Regions from separate parts of the Terribacillus saccharophilus genome, predicted to be linked through region 2. Evidence: predicted binding sites of a transcription regulator. Region 2 holds the regulator's gene; each other region holds the start of a gene.

Region 1 (10,464 bases), 190 kb from region 2:
AAAGAGGAAAGGGGTTAATTTATATGACTGAAGAAAGAATTTATGACGTAATCATTGCAGGTGCGGGACCAGCTGGTATGACAGCAGCAGTCTACACTTCACGTGCGAATCTTGATACGCTTATGCTGGAAAGAGGTATTCCGGGCGGTCAGATGGCGAATACAGAAGATGTAGAGAACTACCCTGGTTATGATTCCATCCTAGGACCTGATCTTTCCAATAAGATGTTTGAGCATGCGAAGAAATTCGGTGCAGAATATGCTTACGGAGATATTAAGGAAGTGAAGGACGGCAAGGAATATAAAACAGTGGTTGTAGGAAACAAAGAGTATAAAACACGCTCTCTTATTATCACGACAGGTGCGAAGTGGAAAAAGCTTGGTGTACCGGGCGAAGATGAATTGAGCGGACGCGGTGTTTCTTACTGTGCTGTTTGTGATGGAGCTTTCTTTAAAAACCGTGAGTTAATCGTAGTGGGCGGAGGAGACTCTGCTGTCGAGGAAGGTGTTTACCTGACTCGTTTTGCTGAGAAAGTTACAATCGTACACCGGCGTGACAAATTACGTGCACAGCCAATTTTGCAGCAGCGTGCTATGGCAAATGAAAAAGTTGAGTTCATTTGGGATACAACTGTTGAGGAAATCAATGGCGAAAACAATAAAGTATCCAGCGTAACGCTTTTGAATCAGCGCACTGGAGAAAAATATGAAAAATCTGCTGATGGTGTGTTCATCTATGTCGGAATGGTACCATTGAGCGAACCATTCCAATCTCTTGGTATCACAAATGATCTTGGCTATATTCATACGAATGAACGTATGGAAACAGCTGTACCTGGCGTTTTCGCAGCTGGAGATATTCGTGATAAAGAGCTTCGACAAATCGTGACAGCAACAGGAGACGGCAGTATTGCTGCTCAAGCTGCTCAAGGTTATGTAGAAACTCTAAAAGAAGAGCTGAACGCAATCGGCAAGTAATAGGCTCGGCCATTCCTTGTAAATGATTCTTAATGCTGCTGTAACATGGGCGACATAATCATTTGCTATACTGGTTTTAACTAATTGACCCCCTTTTAATAGATAAATTAGTTATTGGCATAGGTGTCTCGGCACCTATGCATTTTTTTTTGTTCTTTTAGGGATTATCGGCGATTTTTGGTAAAGACTTAGGAAACATAATACTGTTTGAAGATAAACAGAAATAGTATAATATAGAGTGATGTGTATAACGAACCAACATGTCCACTTACACAGAGAAAGAGGTGGAAGCATGCAACGTGTTGCAAACTGCATTTTGGCAGTTGATGACAAAGTTCTCTTATTGAAGAAACCGAGTAAAGGATGGTACTCAGCACCTGGCGGAAAGATGGAGCTGGGCGAGTCCGTCAAAGAAACAGCTGTCCGGGAGTTTTGGGAAGAAACAGGATTGACTATACATGAACCCGAGCTTCGCGGTACGTTTACTTTTGTTATAAAGAAAGGCGAAAAAGTTGTACATGAATGGATGATGTTCACCTTCTTCGCTGAGGAATATACTGGTAATCTGCTTGAAGAAAGCCAGGAAGGTAAGCTGGAATGGATAGATAAAAAGAAAATCAAGGATTTGCCGATGGCTGAGGGAGATCGTGATATATTCGCCCATATGTTCAACACAGATGAGCCATTGTTCGGCACATTCGTCTACACGGAGGATCGCCAGCTGCTGCAATCAAAGCTGGATCCTACGACACCAGAATAAAACGGGGGATACGTATGGAGAAACAGTTAAATGAAACCAAGCTCGTCATCATTACAGGCATGTCCGGAGCAGGAAAAACTGTTGCCGTTCAAAGCTTCGAGGACCTGGGTTACTATTGTGTGGATAACTTGCCTCCAGCACTATTGCCAACATTTCTTGATTTGATGCGAGATGCTGCTAATGATATTAAAAAGGTAGCGCTTGTCATGGATTTACGAGGCAGGGAATTCTTCGATTCTTTATTTGAAGCATTGGACAAGCTGACACAGGAGAATTGGTTGGAACCGCAAGTATTATTCCTCGATTCAAAGGATGAAGTGCTCGTAACCAGATATAAAGAAACGCGCAGGACGCATCCGCTTGCGCCGGAAGGTCTTCCGCTTGAAGGTATCCAACAGGAACGTGCATTGCTTGATCAAATGCGTGGCAGAGCACAATTCATCGTGGATACATCGACTTTGAAGCCAAAGCAGCTCCGCGAGAAGATTATGAGACGCTTCAAGGATACCAATTATGAAGAGTTCACGGTGCAGATGCTGAGTTTTGGTTTTAAATACGGGCTTCCAATTGATGCGGATCTCGTCTTTGATGTCCGTTTCCTTCCAAATCCTTTCTACGTGGAGAATCTTAGACCGCAGACGGGCTTGGATGAACCTGTTTCCTCATATGTATTCAAGTGGTCTGATACGCATACTTTCTTACAGAAGCTTGAGGATATGCTTACTTTCATGCTGCCTCAATACAAGAAGGAAGGTAAAAGTCAGCTTATTATAGCTATCGGCTGTACAGGCGGACAGCATCGTTCAGTAGCCATCGCAGAGTATTTGGCTAAACGATACAGTGATAACTATGCGACGCATGTGACGCATCGTGATGTAGAAAGGAAAAGCCACTGATGACAAGGAAGAAAATAGTTGCCATTGGGGGCGGAACAGGCATGCCTGTTCTGCTGCGAGGACTAAAACAGCTTCCTGTCGATCTTTCTGCAATTGTCACGGTAGCCGATGATGGCGGCAGCTCAGGTAAACTGCGTACCGAGCTGGCAATGCCGGCACCAGGGGATATCCGGAATGTCATTGCTGCATTGGCCGATGCAGAACCGATGCTGATTGACTTGTTCCAGCATCGATTTAAGGATGGAAATGGATTGTCAGGTCATTCGATGGGAAATCTGCTGCTGGCAGCGATGACCTCTATTTCCGGAGATTTTTATAATGGTATCAAAGAAATATCACGCGTACTTAAAGTAAAGGGCAATATCTATCCGATTGCCAATCAGAACGTCGTACTGCATGCAGAGATGACAGACGGTGAGATTGTGACAGGGGAATCTAATATTCCTCTTGCAAATAAACAGATTAAACGAGTATTTGTCAGTCCGCTGCCGGTCAAGCCATTGCCGGATGCCATTGAAGCAATCAAGCAAGCTGATTTAATCGTTATCAGTCCAGGAAGTCTCTACACGAGTGTTATGCCGAATCTGATTGTTCCGGAGATTGAGAATGCCTTAAGAGACGCACCAGGCAAGGTTGTCTACGTATGTAATGTGATGACGCAATACGGCGAAACGACGGGCTATACAGCAGGAGATCATATTCAAGCTATACATGATCATATTGGAGCTGATATTGTCTCGACGATCGTCGTCAACAATAGTCAAATTGAGCAAGACATTCGTGAAAATTATGCAGAAGAGCATGCTGAACCAGTCGTTTATGATATCAGCCGCTTAAAGTCTTTGGGACTTGAAGTGGTCGAAGCGGATATTATCGATCATGATCAGCGCAAGCTCCGGCATGATACACATAAAATTGCTAAGCTGCTTTACGCAATGCTGTAAAAGCGAGGCACGAGAAAGGGGGAGAGCTTCGTGAGCTTTGCATCAGAAATAAAGAAGGAATTGACGACCATTCCAATCGAAATGACGGACGTAAAAAGTGAGCTTGCAGCTTTGATCCGGATGAACGGCTCTGTCTCCTATTCGAGACAGGAATATATGCTGGATGTCCAGACAGAGAATGCGGCCATCGCAAGGCGTATTTATACGCTACTGAAGGCAATCTATCAGCATCCAATCGAACTGCTCGTTCGTAAAAAGATGAAGCTGAAGAAAAATAATGTCTATATCGTACGATTAAATAAACAAGTGGATGACCTGCTGCGCAATCTTGAAATTCTGGAAGACAAATTCACTTTTGTCCGCACAATTAGCACATCCTTCACTGATACTGCTGAGAAGCGCAGGGCGTATTTGCGTGGTGCTTTTCTTGCAGGAGGTTCAGTAAATAATCCGGAAACATCTTCCTACCATTTAGAGATATTCAACACACACAAAGAACATAGTGATGCGCTTTGCGAGCTGATGAATACATTCGATTTGCATGCCCGCAGTACGGAGCGTCGTAAGGGCTTTATTACTTACTTAAAAGAAGCGGAGAAAATCACGGAATTTCTCAATATCGTAGGTGCTCACAGCGCTTTGTTTAAGTTTGAAGATGTGCGTATTGTACGAGATATGCGCAACTCTGTTAACAGGCTTGTTAACTGCGAAACAGCGAATCTCAACAAGACGATTGGCGCAGCTTTCCGCCAAGTCGAGAATATCAATTTCATCAAAAATACAGTTGGTATTGGCGCATTACCGGATAAACTGCAGGAAATCGCTGAGCTTCGTGTCCAGCATCAAGATGTTTCACTGAAGGAATTAGGTGAACTGGTTTCCACCGGAAAGATCAGTAAATCCGGTATTAATCACCGCCTGCGTAAAATAGATGAATTCGCTGACAGACTTCGTAATGGGACATCAGTAAAAAAAGCATAAGCAGGTATAAAGCGGATATAGCATGTGGTATACTTAGAAGACACTCAAATGGGTGTTTTCTTTTTCAATGTTTTGATAGCGCTTACTTGGAAGATGGGAGGAATCACATGTGATCCAAAAAACCTTGCGTGTCACCCTGGATACTGGTTTGCAAGCCAGACCCGCAGCAAGCTTCGTCCAGCAAGCCAATCGTTTCAATGCCTCTGTGTTTGTAGAAAAAGGGAACAAATCGGTAAACGCAAAAAGTATTATGGGTTTGATGAGCCTGGCTATAGCCCAAGAAGAATTGATCACCTTGAAAATCGACGGTTCAGATGAGGTGGAAGCAATGGAGGAGCTCACCGCCTTCATTACCACGCCATCGGCAGCTAGCTGATTTTCCCACAGAAAAGTCCTGAATTATTCAGGGCTTTTTTTTTGCTAATATGTGGTAACTGAAGCTATCCTAGTGTAGGCTATGTATTGTAAGATTTTTATAAGATGGAAAGGAGTTTATATTTTGAACGCAAAACGATGGATCGCAATCGGAATCGCAGCTGGGCTGCTCGCCGCATCGGTCGGTTTCCAAACCTTGTTCGCTGTGATTAATAGCAACTTCACAGAAGCGATTGATTCAGCAACAGGAAGCACTTTTATGAGTGAAGAAATTGTTGAAGACGGAGATATGACAAATCGGATAGCGGTGCTGAAAGTAGACGGCACAATTCAAGATACTGGAGAAGAATCTTCTCTATTGGGAAGCGCTACATATAACCATACAGCCTTTTTAGAGCAATTGGAACAGGCGGGTATGGATGACACAGTCGGCGGTGTCATCATCGAAGTGAACAGTCCTGGAGGCGGTGTCGTCGAAAGTGCTGAAATTCACGATAAAGTAGTAGAAGTACAAGAGGAATACGGAAAGCCTGTGTATGTATCGATGGGGAATACAGCGGCATCTGGCGGCTATTATTTAGCGGCAAGTGCAAATAAAATCGTCGCTCACCCAGCTACACTGACAGGATCAATCGGCGTTATCATGTCTACACTCAATTACGCAGAGCTTGCAGATAAAATCGGTATCAAAGAGGAAGTTATCAAGAGCGCTGAGCATAAAGACATCATGTCTGGAGCAAGAGAAATGACGGACGAAGAGCGGGATATCCTGCAATCCATCATTGATGATATGTATGCTGACTTCGTCCAAGTCATTGTAGACGGACGCGGTATGCCGGAAGATCAAGTACGTGAACTTGGAGATGGACGTGTGTATTCCGGTAAACAAGCAATGGAAAATGGTCTGGTCGATGATCTTGGAGATCTTGAAGATACTATCGCTATGATGAAAGAAGAGCAAGGACTTGAAAATGCGGAAGTATTCGAATATACAGGAGATGGCTTTGGTATGGGCTCCTTCTGGGCAACAGCAGCTGAAGGTCTGTTTGTTTCCGATTCTGATTTGCTCGGTATCAAGCAGCTGATGGGCAAATCGAACTCACCTGAAGCAATGTATCTATATACGGAATAGGAGGCGTTAGATTATGGATAAAGAGAAACGTGAGCATCCAGAAGAACTGACGTCATCCGATCAGGATTATTCCAGAACAGAGATACCTGAAACAACGGAAACTGACGAACATACAGCGTCAGATAATACATCGGATGCCTATGAAAATACGTATCAAGAAAATCGAGTTGCTGATAAGGAGATAAAGAATCACCGACAAGAAGAGATTCCTTTATCTCCACTAACAGGTGAACAGCGATATGCAGGCTTTTGGATGCGATTTTGGGCTTATATTGTGGACCTTATAGTTGTATTCAGTTTGACGGGTTTGATCGTCAAACCATTCACTATGATCGATTCATTTCGTGAAGCTACGCTTTGGCTTTGGAGTGTCAGCGGTTTGCTTGGCGGAGTAATATTCTTTGCTTATTTCCTGTTCATGACCAAATGGCGCGGACAGACACTAGGCAAAATGATATTTGGCCTTCGAGTTATTCGGAAGGACGGTGAGCGGCTGTCCTGGTCTGATACACTTATCCGGGAAGTAGTCGGTCGTTTTATTCATCGTCTGCTATTTCTGTTTTTCCTTTATGCAGTAGTAGCTTTCACACCAAGGAAGCAAGGCTTGCACGATATGTTCGCTGACACACTTGTTATCCATGAATGAAAAAAGCCATCCAGCATAAATTGCTGGATGGCTTTTTCTTATGTCTTAAACAGGTTTTTTCTCCATTACTTTGTCGATCAAGCCGTAGTTTACTGCTTGTTCAGCTGTAAGGAAGTTATCACGGTCTGTGTCGCGCTCGATTACTTCAAGCGGCTGTCCACTGCGTTCTGCCATGATTTCGTTTAATTTCTTTCTCATTTCGATGATACGACGAGCATGTATTTCGATATCACTTGCTTGTCCTTGTGTACCACCTAGCGGCTGGTGAATCATAACTTCACTGTTTGGAAGTGCATAACGCATGCCTTTTTCACCGGCAGTCAATAGGAATGCACCCATGGATGCAGCCATACCGATGCAGATAGTAGATACTTTAGGCTGGATGAACTGCATTGTATCATAGATAGCCATACCTGCTGTAATAGATCCGCCTGGTGAGTTGATGTATAGGGAAATATCTTTTTCTGGATCCTCTGCTGCTAGGAATAACAGCTGGGAAACAATGCTGTTGGCAACATTATCATCGATTGCGCTGCCAAGCATGATGATCCGGTCTTTAAGCAAACGGGAGTAGATATCGTAAGCACGTTCTCCTCTGTTTGTCTGTTCAATAACTGTAGGAATTAGATTCATGGTAGATCCTCCTTTGGATATGAGCTCATTATTCTAAGTAATGACTAACCTTATATTACCTAAAAGGTCAATAAAGGTCAAACAAAATACTTACTTTCTTTCGCCTATTCCATGCTTCCCTAGTTAGAAGGCAAATAAACGCTAGAAATAGAGTCTCTCGTTAAGTTTGACTTTCAATAGATAAACTCCTGCAAGCTGGTTTATTTTTCATTTAAATTACATCATTAGGAAATAGTTTAGAAAATTTACCAAGGTGGAATGTAAACAACTGAAACCAACTAAACCCTAGGAGGTAACAACATGTTCCATCATCAGAAAGTACTTCAGTACCCAGCGAAACCAGACAAGCCAGATGCATTGTTTGCAAAACAAATGCAGGAAATCCTTGGAGGTCAGTATGGCGAAATTAGCGTTGCCCTTCAGTATCTCTTCCAAGGTTGGAGTGCTCGTGGTGAAGAAAAATATAAAGATTTGATCATGGATACAGCAACTGAGGAAATTGGTCACGTTGAAATGATTGCAACAATGATTGCTCGTCTTCTTGAAGGTGCACCAGTAAATGAACAAGAAGAAGCTGCGAAAAATCCTGTTATCGGTGCCATTTTAGGTGGTATGAACCCACAGCATGCGATTGTTGCCGGCCTAGGGCCTCGTCCGACAGATAGCAACGGTGTGCCATGGAATGCAGGGTATATCATCGCAAGCGGCAACATGCTCGCAGACATGCGCGCGAATATCAATGCAGAGTCTCAAGGTCGTTTGCAAGTTGCACGTCTATATGAAATGACAGAAGACAAAGGTGTTCGCGACATGCTATCCTTCCTTCTGGCTCGTGACTCCATGCACCAAAACCAATGGATTGCTGCTGCTCGTGAACTGGAAGAGAAGAACGGTATCATCGTACCTGGCTCCTTCCCGAAAGAACTCGAAGCAGACAACTTCTCTCATAGCCTGATCAACTTCTCAGAAGGTGAAGAGTCCAAAGAAGGCAGCTGGGCAACCGGTACAGCTCCTGATGGTGGTCAATTCAACTACGAAGAAGCTCCAACAGCCCATGGTGAAAAACAAGAGCTAAATCCAGCACCAGACTTTATGTATCCAAAATAAGCAGAAGCTAGAATATAGCTAAAGCATAAATGCAAAAAAATGAATAATATTCCTGAGCATCGCTTCGGCAGAACACTCCGCTTTCCACGGGCACGGCCTCAGCCTCCTCGTGGAGAAACCGCCACTGCGGGGTCTTCAGCTCGCGCTGTTCCCGTAGGACAAGGAAAGCTTCGACAGCTTCACTTTGCACGAAGAAAATTGGTTGGTATTTTCGAGGAGTCTACGTGTTCTGCCTACGCTAATTAATTGTACAAATGAAAAACCCGAACTTATACAAATCTTCGTGTGAAGACTTGTAATATAGTTCGGGTTTTCATCTGGTTTAAACACTTTTGTCCCAGCCTCTTTCTATTTAAAAAGAACTTGCTTATACCTGCAGTTTAACGTATAATAATCGTTGTCACATTAATTACATATGCGCTCGTAGCTCAGTCGGATAGAGCGGTGGTTTCCGGTACCACGTCTGCCGGGGGTTCGAATCCCTCCGAGCGCGCTAATAAATACAGTAATAGCAAGGGTTCTGGCAGTTTGCCACCCTTGCTATTTTTTTGTCTAAAAGCAGTTGCAAACATTTTGCAAACCTTCTTGTTCCGAAATAAATTCACCAAAAAGCTTGCCGCCTACTTTACTAACAATAGCAATTGCAGGAGGGATTAAGAAAGCCCATGAAGCTGTTACTCTATCGCTTTCAACAGGATAAATTTCTTGACCTTCAAGAGAGGAATTATCATCTTTCAAGAATCTACCATTCTGAAAATCTTCATCACTTATTTCATCTTCAGTAAGTTCCTCTTCAGGTTGCTCTAGTGTAAATTCATCATCTGAATCGCCAATTACAATAATGACCGGTGTTCCAACTGATTTTGTACCTACATTGCTCTCGCTGGATTGAGCATAAGTAGGACCTATAAATCCTAGAAATAAAACTATTGATAAATAGAGAAAAGAGCTTATTAAACTTTGACTTCATCATACACCTCATAATTTTTTTAGCTGCCGACATTAGATGATATTACCATAGATGTAAAAAAAGAAAATATGCTATTGCATATTTTCTTTAATATCTTCCATATAAGACTTAACATCAGGATCATTATCACGATCGTAAATTACAATTGCTTTCATAAGAAGTTTTGAATCGACTTCTTCGGAGCTGTATTCGACGATGTCTAATAGTAATTCAGCGGCTCTAATACGAATGTCAGAATGGTTACTTTTACTGAGGTCTATTATTTTCTCGGTAACCCAATCATAATCGTCTGAGGTGCTGTAAAAGATAATTCCATGTAATAACTCTTCTAAGTTATCCTCTTCAATATACTTGTCAAATATCTTTGTATCTGACCATTTTTGTTGCTCTTCTAAGTTTGCAGCATCTGTTTCATCTGAGAAATCATAACTATCTTCTTGATAGAGATTTGCTATGAACTCCTCGTAGTTATCTGCTACCAGATGTCCTTTAAGATTGCCTTCTGGTTCGAATATCTTTACAGATGGATTCTCATTCTTACTCGAATAATCAAAGTAGTAGAAGGCAGTATCTTCACTCATGGCGAAAATAACAATTTTCTTTGCAGGGAACTCCCATTCTTTAACAAGATAATCGGTATCCAGAATCCCTTCCTCATCTCTAAGGCCAAAGATGAGATAAACGTTTGCGTAATCATAAGCCCATGTTGTAGGAACATCAGTAGGTAACGAATTTAATACAGGCCTGCCGCCATTCTTTTCGATTAGATGTGATTTATATAGAGAAGGAAGTAGGATGCCTCTTTGGTCTTCATATTTTTTTAAGTCTGAAGCAGAAACTTTTAATTCTGGAAAATAATTTTCTGTTTCAATGCTCTGCCAAAGTTTGGTGCTTTGAGCCATACTATTGCCCCCCTAAGAAATACATGGAAACCATAACAGAATATACAAAGGATTAATATATAAATATAGAATAAATAACAGACAAACTAGGTACTAAATTGTTAAGAGTTGCTACAGCTGCTGGACTATTATAAAAAGGCA
Region 2 (10,464 bases):
CAAGTGTGCCGGAGGAAGAGCTTCCGCTTGTTTTGCCGAAAACCGATGAAATTAAATCATCAGGTACAGGTGAATCTCCACTTGCAAATATTACGGATTGGGTGAATGTCACTGATCCTGAAACAGGCAAGAAAGGGAAACGCGAAACACATACAATGCCTCAATGGGCAGGCAGCTGCTGGTACTTCCTTCGTTATATCGATCCGAAGAATCCAGAGAAGCTTGCTGATTTTGAAACACTGAAAAAATGGTTGCCGGTTGATGTATATATCGGTGGAGCAGAACATGCTGTTCTTCATTTGCTGTATGCGCGCTTCTGGCATAAATTCTTATTTGATATCGGTGCTGTACCAACTAAAGAACCTTTCCAAAAGTTATATAACCAAGGGATGATCCTTGGAGAAAATAATGAAAAAATGAGTAAATCCAAAGGTAACGTGGTTAACCCTGACGATGTTATCGAATCCCATGGTGCAGATACACTTCGTCTATACGAAATGTTTATGGGGCCGTTGGATGCTTCCATCGCTTGGTCTGAAAATGGATTAGATGGTTCCCGTCGATTCCTTGATCGTATTTGGCGTTTGTTCATCACAGAAACTGGCGAACTTTCAGAGAAAGTACAAGACACAGAATCTGAAGACCTGCAAAAAACGTATCACGAAACTGTGAAGAAAGTGACAGAGGACTTTGAAGCTTTGCGCTTTAATACAGGTATCTCTCAATTGATGGTATTCATCAATGATTGTTACAAAGCACCTGTCATCCCGCGCGAATTTGCGGAAGGATTCATGAAGTTACTTTCCCCAGTTGCGCCGCATATTGCGGAGGAACTATGGACTAAGCTTGGTCATGATGAAACAATTACGTACGCTGAATGGCCCGTTCATGATGAGTCGAAGCTTGTAGAACAGGAAATTGAAATTGTATTACAGGCCATGGGCAAGCTACGTGCAAAAGTTATGGTGCCTCATGATGCTTCTAAAGAAGAGCTTGAGAAAATCGCATTAAACGACGAACAAATGAAAAGCTGGCTGGAAGGAAAGACAGTCCGTAAAGTGATTGTCGTTCCGGGCAAGCTAGTTAATGTAGTAGCAAATTAATTGGCGGCGAATCCCTTCTGTTTTACGGAAGGGATTCTATTTTAAATAAAGGGGAACTATAAATGCGCAATATACAACCGGAAGAATTGGATGATCTAATTGAAAAAGGCACTTCCTCCTATAAAGTAATCGATGTTCGGGAAGATGAAGAAGTAGAGCAAGGTATGATTCCTGGTGCGATTCATATCCCGCTGCAGCAAATACCTGAAAAGCTGCCTGAATTGTCGGCGGATGACACATATGTACTTGTCTGCCGTGGCGGTCACAGAAGCATGAATGCTGCTGCGTTTATGGAAAACCAAGGTTATGACGTGATTAATATGGATGGCGGAATGCTAGAATGGAAAGGTGAACTTGTCTTTAAATAAGGCATAGAGAACCTGAGTGAGGAAGGCGTTCCGACGTTTTCCTCTTTAATATTCTATCTTTCTTCGAAACTAGTGTTGACAGTCGCGAAATATGATGATAGTATTTAGTTACTGTCGTAAGGCAGTTGTTGATCTTTGAAAACTGAACAAAACAACCAATTACAAATTAAACGACAAGATCGTAAGATCAACGTCAGCTCTAACGAGCAAAAGCATCAAAACTTTCATGGAGAGTTTGATCTTGGCTCAGGACGAACGCTGGCGGCGTGCCTAATACATGCAAGTCGAGCGCAGGAAACCAGATGACCCCTTCGGGGTGATTCTGGCGGAATGAGCGGCGGACGGGTGAGTAACACGTGGGCAACCTGCCTGTAAGACTGGGATAACTTCGGGAAACCGGAGCTAATACCGGATAGTATTTCCTTTCTCCTGATTGGAAATGGAAAGACGGTTTCGGCTGTCACTTACAGATGGGCCCGCGGTGCATTAGCTAGTTGGTGGGGTAATGGCCCACCAAGGCGACGATGCATAGCCGACCTGAGAGGGTGATCGGCCACACTGGGACTGAGACACGGCCCAGACTCCTACGGGAGGCAGCAGTAGGGAATCTTCCGCAATGGACGAAAGTCTGACGGAGCAACGCCGCGTGAGCGATGAAGGCCTTCGGGTCGTAAAGCTCTGTTGTTAGGGAAGAACAAGTACGAGAGTAACTGCTCGTACCTTGACGGTACCTAACCAGAAAGCCCCGGCTAACTACGTGCCAGCAGCCGCGGTAATACGTAGGGGGCAAGCGTTGTCCGGAATTATTGGGCGTAAAGGGCTCGTAGGCGGTTTCTTAAGTCTGATGTGAAAGCCCACAGCTCAACTGTGGAGGGTCATTGGAAACTGGGGAACTTGAGTGCAGAAGAGGAGAGTGGAATTCCACGTGTAGCGGTGAAATGCGTAGATATGTGGAGGAACACCAGTGGCGAAGGCGACTCTCTGGTCTGTAACTGACGCTGAGGAGCGAAAGCGTGGGGAGCAAACAGGATTAGATACCCTGGTAGTCCACGCCGTAAACGATGAGTGCTAGGTGTTAGGGGGTTTCCGCCCCTTAGTGCTGAAGTTAACGCATTAAGCACTCCGCCTGGGGAGTACGGCCGCAAGGCTGAAACTCAAAAGAATTGACGGGGGCCCGCACAAGCGGTGGAGCATGTGGTTTAATTCGAAGCAACGCGAAGAACCTTACCAGGTCTTGACATCCGCTGACAATCTTGGAGACAAGACGTTCCCTTCGGGGACAGCGTGACAGGTGGTGCATGGTTGTCGTCAGCTCGTGTCGTGAGATGTTGGGTTAAGTCCCGCAACGAGCGCAACCCTTGATTCTAGTTGCCAGCATTAAGTTGGGCACTCTAGAGTGACTGCCGGTGACAAACCGGAGGAAGGTGGGGATGACGTCAAATCATCATGCCCCTTATGACCTGGGCTACACACGTGCTACAATGGATGGTACAAAGGGCAGCAAAGTCGCGAGGCTAAGCAAATCCCATAAAACCATTCTCAGTTCGGATTGCAGGCTGCAACTCGCCTGCATGAAGCCGGAATCGCTAGTAATCGCGGATCAGCATGCCGCGGTGAATACGTTCCCGGGCCTTGTACACACCGCCCGTCACACCACGAGAGTTGGTAACACCCGAAGTCGGTGAGGTAACCTTTTAGGAGCCAGCCGCCGAAGGTGGGATCAATGATTGGGGTGAAGTCGTAACAAGGTAGCCGTATCGGAAGGTGCGGCTGGATCACCTCCTTTCTAAGGATAATTGGAACTACTACTTCGTAGTAGACATCGTGATTGGTTGTTTGTTCAGTTTTGAGAGATCAACCTCTCTTGTGAACCTTGAAAACTAGATAAGAAACAACAATGCCAAAACATCAAACTTTAAAGCCGACAATTATTGTCGCGATTTATAGATTTATCATGCGTTATTAGTTAAGTGAAGAAGGGCGCACGGTGGATGCCTTGGCACTAGGAGCCGATGAAGGACGGGACTAACACCGATATGCTTCGGGGAGCTGTAAGTAAGCTTTGATCCGAAGATTTCCGAATGGGGGAACCCGCTATCCGTTATTGGATAGTACGTATTACTGAATACATAGGTAATACGAGGCAGACCCGGGGAACTGAAACATCTCATTACCCGGAGGAAGAGAAAGCAAATGCGATTTCCTGAGTAGCGGCGAGCGAAACGGAATTAGCCCAAACCAGAAGGCTTGCCTTCTGGGGTTGTAGGACACTCCTTTGGAGTTACAAAGAAACCATATAGACGAAGCGGCTTGGAATGGCCCGCCATAGAAGGTAAGAGCCCTGTACTTGAAATGTGGTTTCCTCCGGAGTGTATCCTGAGTACGGCGGAACACGTGAAATTCCGTCGGAATCCGGGAGGACCATCTCCCAAGGCTAAATACTCCCTAGTGACCGATAGTGAACCAGTACCGTGAGGGAAAGGTGAAAAGCACCCCGGAAGGGGAGTGAAATAGATCCTGAAACCGTGTGCCTACAAGTAGTCGAAGCCCGTTAATGGGTGACGGCGTACCTTTTGTAGAATGGACCGGCGAGTTACGATCCCCTGCAAGGTTAAGTTGTATAGACGGAGCCGCAGCGAAAGCGAGTCTGAATAGGGCGATATAGTAGGTGGTCGTAGACCCGAAACCGTGTGATCTACCCATGTCCAGGGTGAAGGTCAGGTAACACTGACTGGAGGCCCGAACCCACGCACGTTGAAAAGTGCGGGGATGAGGTGTGGGTAGGGGTGAAATGCCAATCGAACACGGAGATAGCTGGTTCTCTCCGAAATAGCTTTAGGGCTAGCCTCAAAGGATGATGGTTGGAGGTAGAGCACTGATTGGACTAGGGGCCCTCATCGGGTTACCGAATTCAGTCAAACTCCGAATGCCAATCAATCTACTTTGGGAGTCAGACCATGGGTGATAAGGTTCATGGTCGAAAGGGAAACAGCCCAGACCGCCAGCTAAGGTCCCAAAGTGTGTGTTAAGTGGAAAAGGATGTGGCGTTGCTTAGACAACCAGGATGTTGGCTTAGAAGCAGCCATCATTGAAAGAGTGCGTAATAGCTCACTGGTCGAGTGACGCTGCGCCGAAAATATACCGGGGCTAAACACACCACCGAAGCTGCGGATTGACATCTACGATGTCAGTGGTAGGAGAGCGTTCTAAGGGCAGTGAAGGTCGATCGTGAGGACGGCTGGAGCGCTTAGAAGTGAGAATGCCGGTATGAGTAGCGAAAAAAGAGTGAGAATCTCTTTCATCGAAAGCCCAAGGTTTCCTGAGGAAGGCTCGTCCGCTCAGGGTTAGTCGGGGCCTAAGCCGAGGCCGAAAGGCGTAGGCGATGGACAACAGGTTGATATTCCTGTACCACCTAAATCCGCTTGAACGATGGGGGGACGCAGGAGGATAAGGAAAGCGCGCTGCTGGTTATGCGCGTCCAAGCCGTGAGGAAGTTGAGCAGGCAAATCCACTCAACACTAATTCCAGGCGGTTATGGGGAGGGAAATTTAGTACCGAAGTTCCTGATTTCACACTGCCAAGAAAAGCCTCTAGTGAGGAAATAGGTGCCCGTACCGCAAACCGACACAGGTAGGCACGGTGAGTAACCGAAGATGATCGGGAGAACTCTCGTTAAGGAACTCGGCAAAATGACCCCGTAACTTCGGGAGAAGGGGTGCTTCTTTTAAGGAGAAGCCGCAGTGAAAAGGCCCAAGCGACTGTTTAGCAAAAACACAGGTCTCTGCAAAGCCGTAAGGCGAAGTATAGGGGCTGACACCTGCCCGGTGCTGGAAGGTTAAGGGGAATGGTTAGGGACTTCGTCCCGAAGCTGTGAACCGAAGCCCCAGTAAACGGCGGCCGTAACTATAACGGTCCTAAGGTAGCGAAATTCCTTGTCGGGTAAGTTCCGACCCGCACGAAAGGTGCAACGACTTGGGCACTGTCTCAACGAGAGACCCGGTGAAATTATACTATGCGTGAAGATGCGCATTACCCGCGACAGGACGGAAAGACCCCGTGGAGCTTTACTGTAGCCTGATATGGAATGTTGGTACAGCTTGTACAGGATAGGTGGGAGCCTTAGAAGCCGGAGCGCTAGCTTCGGTGGAGGCATCCGTGGGATACCACCCTGGCTGTATTGACATTCTAACCCAGAACCGTTATCCGGTTCGGAGACAGTGTCAGGTGGGCAGTTTGACTGGGGCGGTCGCCTCCCAAAGAGTAACGGAGGCGCCCAAAGGTTCCCTCAGAATGGTTGGAAATCATTCGTAGCGTGCAAAGGCAGAAGGGAGCTTGACTGCGAGACCTACAAGTCGAGCAGGGACGAAAGTCGGGCTTAGTGATCCGGCGGTGCCGTATGGAAGGGCCGTCGCTCAACGGATAAAAGCTACCCCGGGGATAACAGGCTTATCTCCCCCAAGAGTCCACATCGACGGGGAGGTTTGGCACCTCGATGTCGGCTCATCGCATCCTGGGGCTGTAGTCGGTCCCAAGGGTTGGGCTGTTCGCCCATTAAAGCGGTACGCGAGCTGGGTTCAGAACGTCGTGAGACAGTTCGGTCCCTATCCGTCGTGGGCGTTAGAAGTTTGAGAGGAGCTGTCCTTAGTACGAGAGGACCGGGATGGACGCACCGCTGGTGCACCAGTTGTTCCGCCAGGAGCATAGCTGGGTAGCTACGTGCGGAAGGGATAAGTGCTGAAAGCATCTAAGCATGAAGCCCCCCTCAAGATGAGACTTCTCATCATTTTAAATGAGTAAGATCCCTCAGAGACGATGAGGTAGATAGGTTCGAGGTGGAAGCGTGGTGACACGTGCAGCTGACGAATACTAATCGATCGAGGACTTAACTAAACTTAAGTCAACGCCAAAGTCCAAGCACTCCGGTGCTTGGCCGCATGAGATGTCTGGCAAGACATGTTTCTTATCTAGTTTTGAGGGTTCATTCAATTGAATTCTTGAATTGTCTGGTGGTAATAGCGAAGAGGTCACACCTGTTCCCATGCCGAACACAGTAGTTAAGCTCTTCAGCGCCGATGGTAGTTGGGTTCGCCCTGCGAGAGTAGGACGTTGCCAGGCAAGAATAAAAACTCCTGATAGGTTATTCAATAACTTATCAGGAGCTTTTTGTATGTCTTGCTTTATACTTCTGGTGATTAGGGGATATAAATACTTCATACTAATATGTCGATATTCATATAATGTAATGAGAGAAAGAAGGGAAGCACAGATGGAGCAATACTTTGATGATCAATTTTTAACTGTAATGATGAAAATTATAATAGCAGTATTCCTCTCCGGGGCTATCGGGATGGAACGAGGGTTGGGCAATCACCATGCTGGTTTGCGCACACATATCCTTGTTGGTGTAGGGTCTTGTCTGATGATGATTCTATCTTTATATGGTTTTACAGCCTTCAGCGAGGAGCATGACTATGTACAATTTGATCCCGCGCGTATACCTTCATATGTAATCAGCGGTATTGGTTTCTTAGGTGCTGGAACAATACTGGTAAATGGTACGACAGTGCGAGGGCTTACGACAGCTGCTTCGGTCTGGACGGTAGCAGGACTTGGACTCGTTATTGGTGCAGGAATGTACATGGAAGCAGTTTTCACTACTATTATCATCTTACTGATTCTTATTTTCTTGAATAATTTTGAGAAGCTGTTTTTATCAAGTAAAAAGCAAAAAGCATATCGTCTGGAAATTGAACTCGATAGAGATGAAGGTGTAGCACCTATCATGGAAATACTTGAACGTCATCATCTGGCATTAACTAACATGAAGATGAGGAAACATCATCATGACAGCAGGATGTTACATGTTGAGCTGGCAACACGTTACGCGATAAATGAAATGGAACTGTTTGAGGAACTAACTAACCTATCAAATATCCGATCAGTTAGTACAGTAAAAAGTTAAAACCCTTTTAAGGGTTTTTTTCTGTTATTAGAGGCTATGCTAGGGGAGAAGAGCTTTGCATTCCTCCTTCAAAATGTATATAATAAAGTCAAAGATAGTCAAAGTCAAAGGAAGGGAGGCGACTTGTGTGAGCAATATATCGGACATAATTGAAGCTTACCTAAAGCAGATTCTCCAATCAACAGATGCGCAGGAAGTGGAAATAAAGAGAAGTGAAGTAGCTAATCGTTTTCAGTGCGTGCCTTCACAAATCAACTATGTAATAAAGACGAGATTCACTGTTGAGAAAGGATATCTTGTCGAGAGTAAGCGTGGCGGCGGCGGTTATATTCGTATCATTCGGGTAAAGCATCATACAGAAGCAAGTTTGATAGACGACGTAATTGATATGATACAGCCACGAGTTTCACAGCAGACTGCTAATAGTATCATCGAACGGCTTGCTGAAGAGAAGATACTGACTGAACGGGAAGCGAAGATCATGATTAGAGCAACCAGCCGGGAGACACTAGCCTTCCCTCTCCCGCTTCGTGATGAAGTCAGGACCCGTATTTTGGTTTCAATGCTGACTGCTATCAAGTACTAGTCAGATAAGGAGGTATTAGGATGGAATGTCAAGAGTGTCATATAAGACCAGCAACCTTGCATTTAACAAATGTCGTAAACGGACAGAAGACGGAAATGCATGTTTGCGAGCATTGTGCGAAAGAGAATGGATATGTCTCTTACGGCCAAGAAGGGTATTCCCTGCATAACTTATTATCTGGTCTATTCCATATGAACCCATCTACTGTTCAAGGACATAAACACTTCTCCCAAGCACCAGCAGCACTTGCTTGCCCGAAGTGCGGGCTGACATATAATGAGTTCACCCGAATAGGGAAATTTGGCTGTGCTTCCTGCTATGAAACTTTCGAAGACAATCTCAATCCTATCTTCCGCCGTGTACACAGTGGCAACACAAAGCACGAAGGTAAAATACCGAAGCGGATGGGCAGCGGTATAGAGAAAAAAAGGAAGATCGCAGCGTACCGGGAATCTATGCAGCAATTCATCCAGGAAGAAGAATTCGAAAAAGCAGCAGAGCTCCGAGATAAGATTCGTTTGCTGGAGCAGCAGTCAGATGAACAGGAAGAGGGTGATAGCTAATGTCACTAGAGAATTTTATGAGTGATGCCATCAGCCCTTGGATGAAAGAAAACGGACCGGACTGTGATATTGTCATGAGCAGCCGAATCCGACTGGCCAGAAACTTTGAAAATCGCACTTTTCCTTTGATTGCTAAGGCAGAAGATTTGGATGACGTACTTGATTTCTTCCAGGAAAGCTATCAGGATGCTGATTTTAATGATCGAGGGAAGTTGCAATTCTTACGTATTGCAGATTTGTCCCCGATTGAGAAGAAGGTATTCGTCGAAAAACACTTGATAAGTCCTCATTTAGCAGAACATGCGGAGGAGGCAGGAGTTTTGCTATCCGAAAGCGAACAAGTCTCTATCATGGTAAATGAAGAGGATCACCTGCGCATTCAGCTGTATCTGCCAGGCTTCCAGCTGCGAAAAGCACTTTCAGAAGCATTTGAAGTGGATGATTGGCTTGAGCAGAAGATAACTTATGCGTTCGATGAGGAAAGAGGTTATCTTACTACTTGCCCAACGAATGTAGGAACTGGACTGCGGGCCTCGGTAATGATGCATCTGCCAGCATTGACCATGACACACCAAATGAATCGTCTGACACCAGCAATTAACCAGCTGGGACTTGTCGTACGCGGTATCTATGGTGAAGGCAGCGAAGCTCAAGGCAATATCTATCAGATTTCCAATCAGATTACTCTGGGGAAATCAGAACAGGATATCGTCGAGGATCTGGAGAGTGTAGTGAGTCAGTTGGTTGAGCAGGAAAGGCAGGCTCGCGAGACTTTAACAGAGGAGCTGAGTATCCAGCTGGAGGATCGGATCTTCCGTTCTTATGGAACATTGCGGTACAGCCGCATTATTGAATCAAAAGAAGCAGCAACCTGTTTATCGGATGTTAGATTAGGCATTGATATTGGGTATATACAAGATATGCCTCAATCCATACTTAATGAATTAATGGTATTAATACAGCCAGGCTTCCTGCAGCATTATGCAAAAAGAAGCTTATCTGGCAGAGAACGAGATGTATTACGTGCTTCCCTCATTAGAGAGAGGTTGCATTTAGAAAATAACTGACTGACCAAGGAGGAATTCCTATGATGTTTGGACGTTTCACTGAAAGAGCACAAAAGGTCCTTGCGCTGGCACAAGAAGAAGCAGTGCGTCTGGGACATAACAATATCGGTACAGAACATATCCTATTGGGTCTTGTGAGCGAAGGGGAAGGTATTGCCGCTAAAGCTCTTACGACACTAGGATTGGAAACAGAACGTATTCAGGAAGAGGTCGAGCAGCTGATCGGGCGCGGCCAGAAAATCACAGGTACACCTTATTACACACCACGTGCGAAGAAAGTAATTGAGCTTTCATTGGATGAAGCAAGAAAACTTGGTCATTCCTACGTGGGCACGGAGCATATCCTTCTAGGTTTGATTCGCGAGGGCGAAGGTGTTGCAGCACGCGTGCTGAATAACCTTGGTGTAAGCTTAAATAAAGCTCGTCAGCAAGTGCTGCAGCTATTGGGCAGCAATGAGTCTTCTGCTGGGAAACAGCGTGGCAGCCAGTCTGCTAGAGCGAATACACCTACACTGGATAGCTTGGCAAGGGATCTTACGGCGATTGCCAAAGAAGGTAATATCGATCCAGTTATCGGACGTGAGAAAGAAATCGAGCGTGTTATTCAAGTACTTAGCCGCCGAACTAAAAATAACCCTGTTTTGATCGGGGAGCCGGGTGTCGGTAAGACAGCAGTAGCTGAGGGACTTGCGCAGCAGATTATCAATAACGAGATACCGGAAATTCTTCGGGATAAGCGTGTCATGACGCTTGATATGGGTACTGTCGTAGCTGGTACGAAATATCGCGGGGAATTCGAGGATCGCTTGAAAAAA
Region 3 (10,464 bases), 750 kb from region 2:
GATAGCGAAGCCGGTAAGCAATATGGATACTTCCGACACACCTATGTCCTGACGTAAGCCGTAAATAGGAAAGCTTCCGTTCAAGGAAGATTCCAAGAAGCCATAGCCAAGCGGCGGCAGGAAAGCAACCCATGCATATTTCAAGGTCGAACCGAATCGCTGCAGAAGTCCTTGCTGCTGTGCGGATTGCGTGTTTTCTTCCGTTGGAAACTCATTCCGCAGCTGAAAAAGAGTGAACCAAGCGATTAAACAAAGCGCACCAGATAAAATGAAGGGCAAAGTTTCTGACACTTTAACAAGTGAAGTCATAAGCGGACCGACGGCAAAGCCAATTCCAAAGAACAGTCCATAAATCGAAATATTCCGTCCGCGTACTTTTTCAGGTGATGAAGATGTAATCCATGTCTGGGTTCCGAAATGAAGGGCATTGTCACCAATTCCAATCAACAAACGCAAAACAAACCAGAACCAAAATGACTTCCACAATGGAAAAGCGAGAAGTGCTGCGACGACGATTAGCCCACCTGCCATAATGACAGGCCGATAACCGAATTTACGCAGCGGAGCTTCCATGAATGGAGATACGAGCAAAATACCAATGTAAATGGCAACTGCATTCAGACCATTCATAGATGAAGACACACCGTCTTGTTCGAATATGATCGCAATCAGCGGAAGCAGCAGCCCTTGGCTGAAACCGGAGACTGCGACAATACTGACTAAAATCCAAAAACTGTACGCATTTCTCATATGTCTATTACCTCTGTATGTAAGATGATTTCCCAATCCTACTGTATAGTTTTTCCTGGTTTTGGTCAATCGGACGAATGAAGGTTAGAAAATCATACAAGAGGGAATATAATGCATAAAGAAATCGCAAGGAGATGAGGAAATTGAAGCTGACAATGAAGCAGCATGGATTCCGTATCGAACTACCACATCAAACTTTGGATATAGACGGAAATGAGCTATTCGGTATCCGGCCTTATCAGCTAATGGTTTCCTCAATAGCAGGTTGCAGTGCGTCTGTTTTCCGTAAAATTATGGAGAAACAGCGGCTTGAGATTGATGACATGGAAGTGTCGGCAGAGGTAGAGCGGGATGAAATGGCAGCTAACCGTATTTCTAAGATTACGTTGACTTACGTTGTACGCGGTTTTCATCTGGACAAAGCGCAGTTGGAGAAGAACCTCGAGCTTGCACATAACAACTGTTCCATGGTGCAGACAGTTAAAGATAGTATCGAGATCGAAGAAAGATTGGAAGTAATTCATTTGAACCATTATTAAATGTATAGGATAGCCCCTGACTTCAGATACTAGAAAAAAATCTGAAAGGCAGGGGCTTTTCTTTATGAAATACGCTAGAATCCTTATAGCAATCATGGCATTGGCTTTGCTGACTCTTCCTTTCTCCATAGCTGGGAAAGCTGAGAATGTACAGAAGAAGGATACGGAAATACCAAATCACGTATTGAATATTTCAAAAGAAAATACTTATCCGAACTCAAACAAAGATCAAATTGTGCTAGAACCTAGTGAGCTTGTCAGAGAACTGACGGAAGACAGTGCTATTGTCATCCAGAATCCAGAACTGATTCGCATACTCAATGAATCGACGCTGAAACCTTCTCCACTAGCAATTGGGTATCGAGGGATGATTTATATGGGGCATTGGCCGCTCGAGTACCAGTCTGCAGAAACAAATATCAATTGGCAATATCAAAAGGTAAATACGAACCAGCTGAGCAATGCAGGTGGGGAATCAGCGAAGCAAATGAATTATGAACAGCAGGAAGAGCGCTACGTAAAAGGCGGACTTACAGCTGAAATTGATAAACCAAGGGATATCAAGCTCATGATGCTACAGCAGGCCCAGAAGAATACAAAGCTTCCGCTTTCCTTCCAAACAGTAATTGGAAAAGGTACAAATAAGGAAAATGCCTACGGAGTACCTTTGAATAAATCAGGAATTCTTTCTGCGTACGCACCGGCGGTGAATGAAAAGGGTACGATCACTTTTGGGGAAGTTTACCTGGAGTTAAAAGGATCAAGAAAGCAGATAGTTGTTAAAAATGTTACCAAACAGGGAATTGGTGCTTGGATTCCAATTCAAGATCATCTGTCTTTCACCTTCAACGTACAATAAGTAACAGTGCTGTGGTATACTGGAGCCAGATAATGCGGTAAAGGGGTTTTATCTTTGGCAACGAGTAAAGTGGATGACTTGAAGCAGCGTCTGTCTGCATTCATGGATTATTTGGATAGTATCGAACCGGAGGAGACTTCCTTAGAGGAAATCGATGAAATGCTCCGAATGCTTGATGAAATGGAAAATAAACTAAAGTAAGACCGTGCAGCTGCACGGTCTTTTCTATTTTTTTCACCGCATAGGGGGAGCGGATTTGGCACAATCTATCTCTAAGGAGAGTGTGTCATATGCGATGGAAATCAATAATGCTGCTTTTTTGTCTGTTGCTGGTCACGCCATCGTTTGCATCCGCAGAAAGCCCTGTAAGCTATGGATGGGGATTTGTTAAGAGCAAGGATGGCAGTATACCTGAAGTTGGCAAATACGGACAGCTTTTGGACGAATATCACAGCTATTATCTAGATGATTCTGGTGAGAAAACAGTATATATCACATTTGATAACGGCTATGAACAAGGATATACAGGCGATATCCTGGATGTATTGAAAAAGCACGATGTACCGGCTGCTTTCTTTATTACGGGGCACTACGTGTCATCAGCACCTGATCTGGTGAAAAGGATGGTCGACGAAGGACATATTGTCGGTAATCACTCGTATCATCACCCAGATTTGACGAAGGTTTCTAAAGAAAAGATGCAGCAGGAGCTTGAGATGCTGGAGGATGCTGTGGCTGAATTGACGGATCAGGACGACATGCACTATCTACGGGCACCCCGCGGTACCTTTAGTGCCCGTTCATTGAAATGGTCTGAAGATCTTGGCTATACAAATGTATTCTGGTCACTCGCATATGCTGATTGGAAAACCGGTGAACAAAAAGGCTGGCAGTACGCGTATGATCAAGTGATGGCTCAAATGCATCCAGGAGCAGTCGTCTTATTGCATTCTGTATCCGAGGATAATGCTGTTGCATTGGAAAAACTGATCATTGAATTGAAGAAGCAAGGATACTCCTTCCGTACGCTGGATGATCTAGTCAAGCAAGATATCCTGCCAAAAGCCATTACGCAGTTTTAAGCTGATCCGAATAGGATCAGCTTTTTTTATTTTGTTTGGATGATTGCGTGGACGATTTCCATGAAATAGTCCTGCCATGTTTTTTTAGATGTATCCTTCATCCTTTTCTCTCCTTTCAGCAAATATGTCATTTAGTACTGATAGGTTAGTGAGTCCTATCCAGCTGCATTACTTTCCAATATTTATATAAAAAGTGTATACTGCACTCATACATAGGAAAAGCTGAATTATTTGATTATTATGATCGGAAAATGCGATTTAAGGAGTGTATATATGCAGATCAACCATCTGAAGACTTTTGCTGTAGCGGCCGAAACACTTAATTTCACTAAGACAGCTCAGCTGTTGGATTACGCCCAGTCGAGTGTGACAGCACAAATAAAAGCGCTGGAAAAGGAATATGGAGTTGACTTGTTCCAGCGTCTTGGAAAGAGGATTTATTTGACTGAAGCGGGAATTAAAATGCGGAGCTATGCAAAAAGAATCCTGGCTTTACATGAAGAAATGCAACAGGAATTTGAAGAGGAGCAAGAAGAGAAAGGCACAATTCTGATCGGCGCATGTGAAAGTCAATGCACCTACCGATTGCCTGAGTTCCTCCGCTTCATACGCGAACAGTATCCGCAGGTGCAGGTCATCCTCAAGCCTGTTCCATCCAGTAAAACCTCGGAGAAAATGCTTCAGGAAGGCGAGTTGGATTTAGCTTTTATTATGGAGCGGGATCAGAACAATGCTTTACTGGAGTCGGTCTCTCTTTTTCAAGAAGAAATCGTCCTGATAAGCTCCCCAAGCCATCCGCTGGCAGTACAACCCTCCGCTAGTCTGGCTGAGGTGATGCAGCATCCTTTGATCTTGACGGAGAAGGACTGTGCTTATCGAACGGAATTAGAACAAGCATTACAAAAACAGAATTTGCATCCGGAGAATGTCATTGAATTCGGCAGTATAGAAGCGATTAAGCAATGTGTAATTGCTGGTTTGGGTTTATCGTACTTACCGCTCATGACAGTGGAAAAAGAATTACAATCTGGTGAGTTAAGCGCTGTAGATTTTGATGAACCAATCAATCAGCCTACAACGAAGCTCCTTTGGCATAAGGATAAGCGCTTGACGAAAGTGATGCATGATGTAATTGATTTTGCAACAAAACAAATAGGATAGGAGATGCTACTGATGTGGGAAAGGCAGCTTAAAGGATCACATACATACGATTATCATTATTTAATGAAAAGGTGGAGTATGGATCAGCTGAATATAGTTGATGCAAAAGAGCATAGGGTGAAGCTTCCGGTTGTATTAGGGGATGGGTCCCAGCATATCGTCGTTCTCCAGTTTAGCGGAACAATTACTGCACCCGCAGTCATCGTGTCTTCTGCAGATTCTTCTAAACGGGAAGAAATACTTTCCTTGGTAGAGGATTGGCTTCAATGGGATACTGACCTTGCAGAAGTTGCTGCTCATTTTGTCGGTTCTGATTTGGAACGACTTTTTTATGCACACGCGGGAACGCCTATCGTTAAAGACACTGACTTATACTATTGCTTGATGAAGACTATCATTCACCAGCAGTTGAATTTAAAGTTTGCCTATACATTGTCGAATCGGTTCGTGGAAGCGTTCGGAACAAAAGCGGATGACGTTTGGTTTTATCCATCACCGGAGATCGTTGCTTCCCTGACTTATGATGATTTACGAAAGATGCAGTTTTCACAAAGGAAAGCAGAATATGTAATTGATACAAGCCGACTTATTATAGAAGGTAAACTGAATCTCAATCAGCTGTCTGCTGCATCTAATGAAGAAATTGCAGACGAATTGACGAAAATCAGGGGTCTTGGAAGCTGGTCTGCGCAAAACTGGATGTTGTTTGGTTTGGGACGTGCTGACTTATTACCAGCTGCTGATATCGGGGTACAAAATGCACTGAAAATCTATGACGATCTCACTGAAAAGCCGACGCCAGCAGCAATTCATGCGCGAGGAGAAAGATGGGCTCCTTACCGCAGTTATGCGACTATGACGCTTTGGAGAAGTATTGAGACCTGATACTAATATCAAGTTTTATAATTTGGTAACAACTATTACTGGGAAGTCGTGCTTTCGTCTGCTATAATAAGTGCATTAGTTAAAACAGGCAGCCATTTAGGAGGCGTAAGTATGGAAAGAAAAGATTTGATTGCACCAGAGCAATACAACATCGTTGATGAAATGGAGCGATTCGTTACAGATGAAGATCGTAAGGCGCTCATTTGGATGGACGAGGCGGGTAATAAGAAGGAAGTAACGTATAAAGCGTTATTCCAGGACGTAAACCGCACAGGTAATGTTCTGAAAGAACTGGGCTTAAAAAAAGGAGATGCGATACTAGTAATGGTACCGCGTGTCGTTGAGGCGTATCACATTTACGCAGCAGCCTTGAAGCTTGGACTTGTGATCATCCCTGGCTCCGAAATGCTGAAAACGAAAGATTTGCAATATAGAATTGATCATGGAAATGTGAAGAGCATCATCAGTTATCATGCCTTTACTGCACAGTTCGAAGATATTGAGAATCAAGATAGCTTAATCAAACTTGCAGTAGGTGGAGCAGTCGACGGCTGGAAGGATCTTGGAGAGCTCAAAGCGGCAGCTTCAGCAGAACTGGAAACAGTGGAAACTTCCAGAGAAGATATTGCACTAATGTCTTATACAAGCGGTACAACAGGTAATCCAAAAGGTGTAGTTCACACACATGGCTGGGGATATGCACACTTACGGACAGCTGCAGAAAACTGGCTATCTGCTTCCAAGGGAGATATCGTATGGGCAACAGCTGCACCAGGCTGGCAGAAATGGGTATGGAGTCCATTCCTTTCTGTTTTAGGAACCGGTGCAACAGGCTTCGTATATATGGGACGTTTCGATGCTAAAACTTATCTCTCTCTTTTAGAGGATTACAAAATTAACGTACTTTGCTGTACACCGACGGAATATCGTCTAATGGCAAAAGTAACTGATCTTGGCAGCTACAAATTAAGTGCTTTGCATAGTGCAGTATCTGCTGGTGAACCATTGAACAGGGAAGTAATTGATGTCTTCCAGAAGAATTTCAACATTATTGTTCGTGATGGCTATGGTCAGACAGAGAGCACATTGCTTCTTGGTATTATGAAAGGGATGGAACCAAGACCAGGTTCTATGGGTAAACCGACACCGGGAAATGAAGTAGTTGTAATTGATGAGGACGGTAATCGCGTTAAAACAGGTGAAGTCGGTGACATCGCCTTGAAGCTCGACAGTCCTGCATTGTTTAAAACATATTTCCGTGAGCCAGAACGCCGTCAGCAAGCGGAACGCAACGGCTACTTCGTCACTGGTGACCAAGCTTCTATCGATGAAGATGGCTACTTCTGGTTCGAGGGCCGCAGTGATGATATCATTATCAGCTCAGGCTATACAATTGGACCATTTGAAGTAGAAGATGCTTTAGTAAAACATCCAGCTGTAGCAGAATGTGCTGTTGTAGCAAGCCCGGATGAAATTCGTGGGAACATTGTTAAAGCATTCGTCATTCTGCGTGAAGGTGTAGACGAAAACGATCCAAACCTTGTTAAGGAACTGCAGACACATGTTAAGAATACGACTGCACCTTACAAGTACCCGCGTAAAATTGAATTCGTCAAAGATTTACCGAAGACTTCTTCTGGCAAAATCAGACGGGTTGAACTGCGCAATCAAGAAAAACAAAATGCAAATTAATTAGAAGCATCGCCTATACAGGCGGTGCTTTTTTGTATTTCCTTAAATATTAGTATAGATACCTTTTCTAAAAAATTATAAAAAATGAGAGCATAACACTTGAAAGTCAAAGAAGGTCAGACTATAATAAAGTCACAAGGTCAAAGATAGTCAAAGTCAAAATAAGACACTTGACCAATAAATGAATCTAACCTATTGGGGAGGTAATTGTATTATGAAATGCCAACATTGTGGTGAACGAGAAGCTAACGTGAACTTGTTAATGCAATTCAACAATCAGAAACAACAATTACAGCTCTGTCATACTTGCTATAATGAAATGAAGAATATGTCTAAAAATCCTGCCGGTTTCGCATCCAATGGCGGAACAATGGATGATTTCTTTAAAAATATGTTCGGCGGAGCACAATCCGGCTTCCAGGCTGGTGCAAACAGCCAAGCGCAAGCTGGCGGCAATGGTCGCGGGCGTGGAGGATTGCTTGATTCACTTGGTAAGAACCTGACAGATGGCGCGCGTGCTGGTCTGATCGATCCAGTCATCGGCCGTGAAAAAGAGGTCAAACGTGTCATTGAGACACTGAACCGACGCAATAAAAATAACCCAGTTCTAATCGGGGAGCCTGGGGTAGGTAAAACAGCAATTGCAGAAGGATTAGCTTTACAGATTGTTGAAGGAAATGTACCTGTGAAACTGCAAAATAAAGAAATCTATTTGCTTGATGTTGCTTCACTAGTGGCAAACACTGGTGTGCGCGGTCAATTCGAGGAAAAGATGAAACAACTTATTTCTGAATTGCAGCAGCGTAAAAATGTCATTCTGTTCGTGGATGAAATTCATCTATTGGTAGGCGCTGGTACTGCTGAAGGTTCCCAAATGGATGCAGGTAATATCCTAAAACCAGCACTTGCTCGCGGTGAGCTGCAGCTGATTGGTGCAACCACATTAAAAGAGTACCGCCAAATTGAAAAAGACGCAGCGCTTGAACGTCGTTTCCAGCCGGTCATCGTAAAAGAACCGACAGCAGAGCAGGCATTGGATATCTTAAAAGGATTGCAGGAGAGATACGAAGCGTATCATCAAGTTTCCTACACAGAAGAAGCAGTTAAAGCGAGTGTGAGCTTGTCTCAACGTTACATTCAGGATCGTTTCTTGCCGGATAAAGCGATTGATTTGCTCGATGAAGCCGGATCCCGTATCAACCTGCTTACTGTAACGACTGATGAGGATGCTATTCAAACTCGTCTTGCCCAGATTGCGAAAGAGAAGGAAGAGGCAGCAGGGCGCGAGGATTACGAACGTGCTGCGTATCTTCGCCAGGAAGAAATTCAGCTGGAACAAAAGCTTGAAGAACCAAAAAATGAAGATAAAGCTGAAGTAACTGTTGAAGTTATCCAGCAGATTGTTGAAGAAAAAACAGGTATTCCTGTGACGAAGATTCAATCGGAAGAACAGAACAAGATGAAAAACTTAGCTGCTAACTTGTCCAGCAAGGTTATTGGACAGCAGCAGGCAGTTGACCGGGTTGCTAAAGCTATTCGTCGCAGCCGAGCTGGCTTGAAATCCAAACAGCGCCCAATCGGTTCCTTCCTATTCGTCGGTCCGACTGGTGTTGGTAAGACAGAACTTACCCGTGCATTGGCTGAAGAGATGTTCGGCACACGTGAATCCTTCATCCGTCTGGATATGAGTGAGTACATGGAACGTCACTCAGTTGCGAAACTGATTGGTTCTCCTCCAGGATACGTTGGACATGAAGAAGCAGGTCAGCTTACAGAGCGCGTACGCCGTAATCCTTATACGATTGTACTATTGGATGAAATCGAGAAAGCACACCCTGATGTACAGCATATGTTCCTGCAAATCATGGAAGACGGTCATTTGACGGACAGCCAAGGCCGTAAAGTGAGCTTTAAGGAGACCGTCATTATTATGACGAGCAACGCGGGAACTGGAGACAAACAGATTTCTGTCGGCTTTACGAAATCAAAAAATGAAGCTGTATCCGTTATTGAAAAGCTGGGTGCATACTTCAAACCAGAATTCCTGAACCGCTTCGACTCTATCATTAGCTTCGAAGCTTTGAAAGAGGAGGACTTGGTGCAAATCGTTGAGCTTATGCTTACAGATTTGACGAAGAACATGGAAGAAGAAGGCTACCAGCTTGAAGTGACAGAAGCAGCGAAACACTTCCTTGCGAAAAAAGGCTATGACCCTCGATTTGGTGCACGACCATTGCGCCGAGTCATTCAGGATCAGGTAGAGGATAAAATTACTGATTATATTCTTGAAGAAGAGAATGTAAGCAGTATGGTAGTTGATTTGGTTGATGAACAAATTACTGTAGTAAGTAAATAATAGAAAAGAGACTCAACGCCTTTGGCGTTGAGTCTCTTTTTTTATGTGGTAGGCTGGGAGTTGCTCGTGCGGATAAAGATCCAGCTTATCAAATAGCATACAATCGCAACTGCACATACCAGTCCGAATGCTGGGAATACAGCTAAATCTAGTATCCAAGTAATGAAGTCAGTTAATCGTTCTTGGATAGTCAAAGACACGGTTATACCGATTAAAGCAATGCCTCCGAGTATCGCGCCCCCAAGAAAACCAAATTTATAGGCGATGATACCAAGTAAAAGTCCGGCAGTAAAGAAAGATATCAGAAGAGCGTAATCAAGCGGCAAGCTATACAAAATACTTTTTAGCTCGGTGCTTGCTCCAATCGGACGAATGATGTGGATGTTCGTTATATTAGCGACCTGAAACACACCGTTTACTACTAATTGTACTCCTGCAAGAAAAGCAAGCATTACAAGATTGATCAACAAAATGAAAATACCAACAGCTGTATGGTAACTCTTCCTGGTGACACCCCTCTTAATGGCAAATGGGAGACTTTCTTGAATTGTTCTGAAACCAAATATAATCATAAAGATATATGCTGGTGCTGTAATGGCGATGTACATAAAGTCCGCAACAGTAACGCCGAGAACAGTTAATACCGTGATACTTAAGACCAGGATAGAACAAAAAATTGTAACGGTACGCCTGCTGTCGACAGCAAAGAAATAAAGTAAAGCCTGTATTTGTTTCATCATGCGCGTGCACCTCTTTTTTCTGTTAAATGTACCATCATATCTTGCAGTGGCACCCCTGAAACTGCCAGGTCACCAGTTAAGTCAGGAGCTTCTGTGGATAGCAGGTATGCTTGTGACGTTCCTGCAAAGCTGGTTTCCTTAATGATTTGTTTACCGTCTGTAAAGGCTTTGACTTGTGCTGCCGGCCCTGAGATGCAAAAGCTTTGAGCTCTGAGTTCTTCAGCACTTTTATGTAGAAGGATACTGCCTTTATTAAAGATAATCACTTCTTCGAACAAATTGCTGACTTCATCAATTAAATGAGTGGACAGAATTATGATTCGAGGATTGTTCTGGAATTCATCTAGCAGTACTTCATAGAAATAAGCGCGAGATGCGGCATCCAGCCCGATATAAGGTT

The links. The regulator CtsR, encoded in region 2, represses protease genes until heat stress. The targets are predictions, from matches to a motif close to ATGGTCAATAAAGGTCAAACA.
Region 1: a site for CtsR is predicted at 7,408-7,428, ahead of clpP (ATP-dependent Clp endopeptidase proteolytic subunit ClpP). Genes of this name have one in related genera too.
Region 3: a site for CtsR is predicted at 7,071-7,091, ahead of GZ22_RS03540 (ATP-dependent Clp protease ATP-binding subunit). Genes of this name have one in related genera too.

The regions. Positions count from the first base shown of each region.
Region 1 is NZ_CP008876.1:3,223,963-3,234,426, forward strand. Features, by position in the region: gene trxB (thioredoxin-disulfide reductase) at 24-977, shown strand; gene GZ22_RS15995 (NUDIX hydrolase) at 1,270-1,737, shown strand; gene rapZ (RNase adapter RapZ) at 1,752-2,633, shown strand; gene GZ22_RS16005 (gluconeogenesis factor YvcK family protein) at 2,633-3,577, shown strand; gene whiA (DNA-binding protein WhiA) at 3,608-4,558, shown strand; gene GZ22_RS16015 (HPr family phosphocarrier protein) at 4,668-4,934, shown strand; gene sppA (signal peptide peptidase SppA) at 5,058-6,065, shown strand; gene GZ22_RS18925 (RDD family protein) at 6,079-6,711, shown strand; gene clpP (ATP-dependent Clp endopeptidase proteolytic subunit ClpP) at 6,757-7,344, opposite strand; gene GZ22_RS16035 (manganese catalase) at 7,645-8,451, shown strand; tRNA gene GZ22_RS16040 (tRNA-Arg) at 8,869-8,944, shown strand; gene GZ22_RS16045 (hypothetical protein) at 9,004-9,189, opposite strand; gene GZ22_RS16050 (SMI1/KNR4 family protein) at 9,493-10,323, opposite strand.
Region 2 is NZ_CP008876.1:3,409,104-3,419,567, forward strand. Features, by position in the region: gene leuS (leucine--tRNA ligase) at 1-1,103, shown strand, start outside; gene GZ22_RS16965 (rhodanese-like domain-containing protein) at 1,166-1,471, shown strand; rRNA gene GZ22_RS16970 (16S ribosomal RNA) at 1,695-3,257, shown strand; rRNA gene GZ22_RS16975 (23S ribosomal RNA) at 3,436-6,361, shown strand; rRNA gene rrf (5S ribosomal RNA) at 6,474-6,586, shown strand; gene GZ22_RS16985 (MgtC/SapB family protein) at 6,738-7,433, shown strand; gene GZ22_RS16990 (CtsR family transcriptional regulator) at 7,561-8,019, shown strand; gene mcsA (protein-arginine kinase activator protein McsA) at 8,040-8,582, shown strand; gene mcsB (protein-arginine kinase McsB) at 8,582-9,649, shown strand; gene clpC (ATP-dependent protease ATP-binding subunit ClpC) at 9,670-10,464, shown strand, end outside.
Region 3 is NZ_CP008876.1:674,080-684,543, forward strand. Features, by position in the region: gene GZ22_RS03505 (MFS transporter) at 1-750, opposite strand, end outside; gene GZ22_RS03510 (OsmC family protein) at 885-1,289, shown strand; gene GZ22_RS03515 (YfkD famly protein) at 1,354-2,148, shown strand; gene GZ22_RS18530 (SE1561 family protein) at 2,203-2,349, shown strand; gene pdaA (delta-lactam-biosynthetic de-N-acetylase) at 2,439-3,230, shown strand; gene GZ22_RS03525 (LysR family transcriptional regulator) at 3,504-4,391, shown strand; gene GZ22_RS03530 (DNA-3-methyladenine glycosylase family protein) at 4,404-5,276, shown strand; gene mbcS (acyl-CoA synthetase MbcS) at 5,388-6,968, shown strand; gene GZ22_RS03540 (ATP-dependent Clp protease ATP-binding subunit) at 7,183-9,324, shown strand; gene GZ22_RS03545 (hypothetical protein) at 9,366-10,064, opposite strand; gene GZ22_RS03550 (ABC transporter ATP-binding protein) at 10,061-10,464, opposite strand, start outside.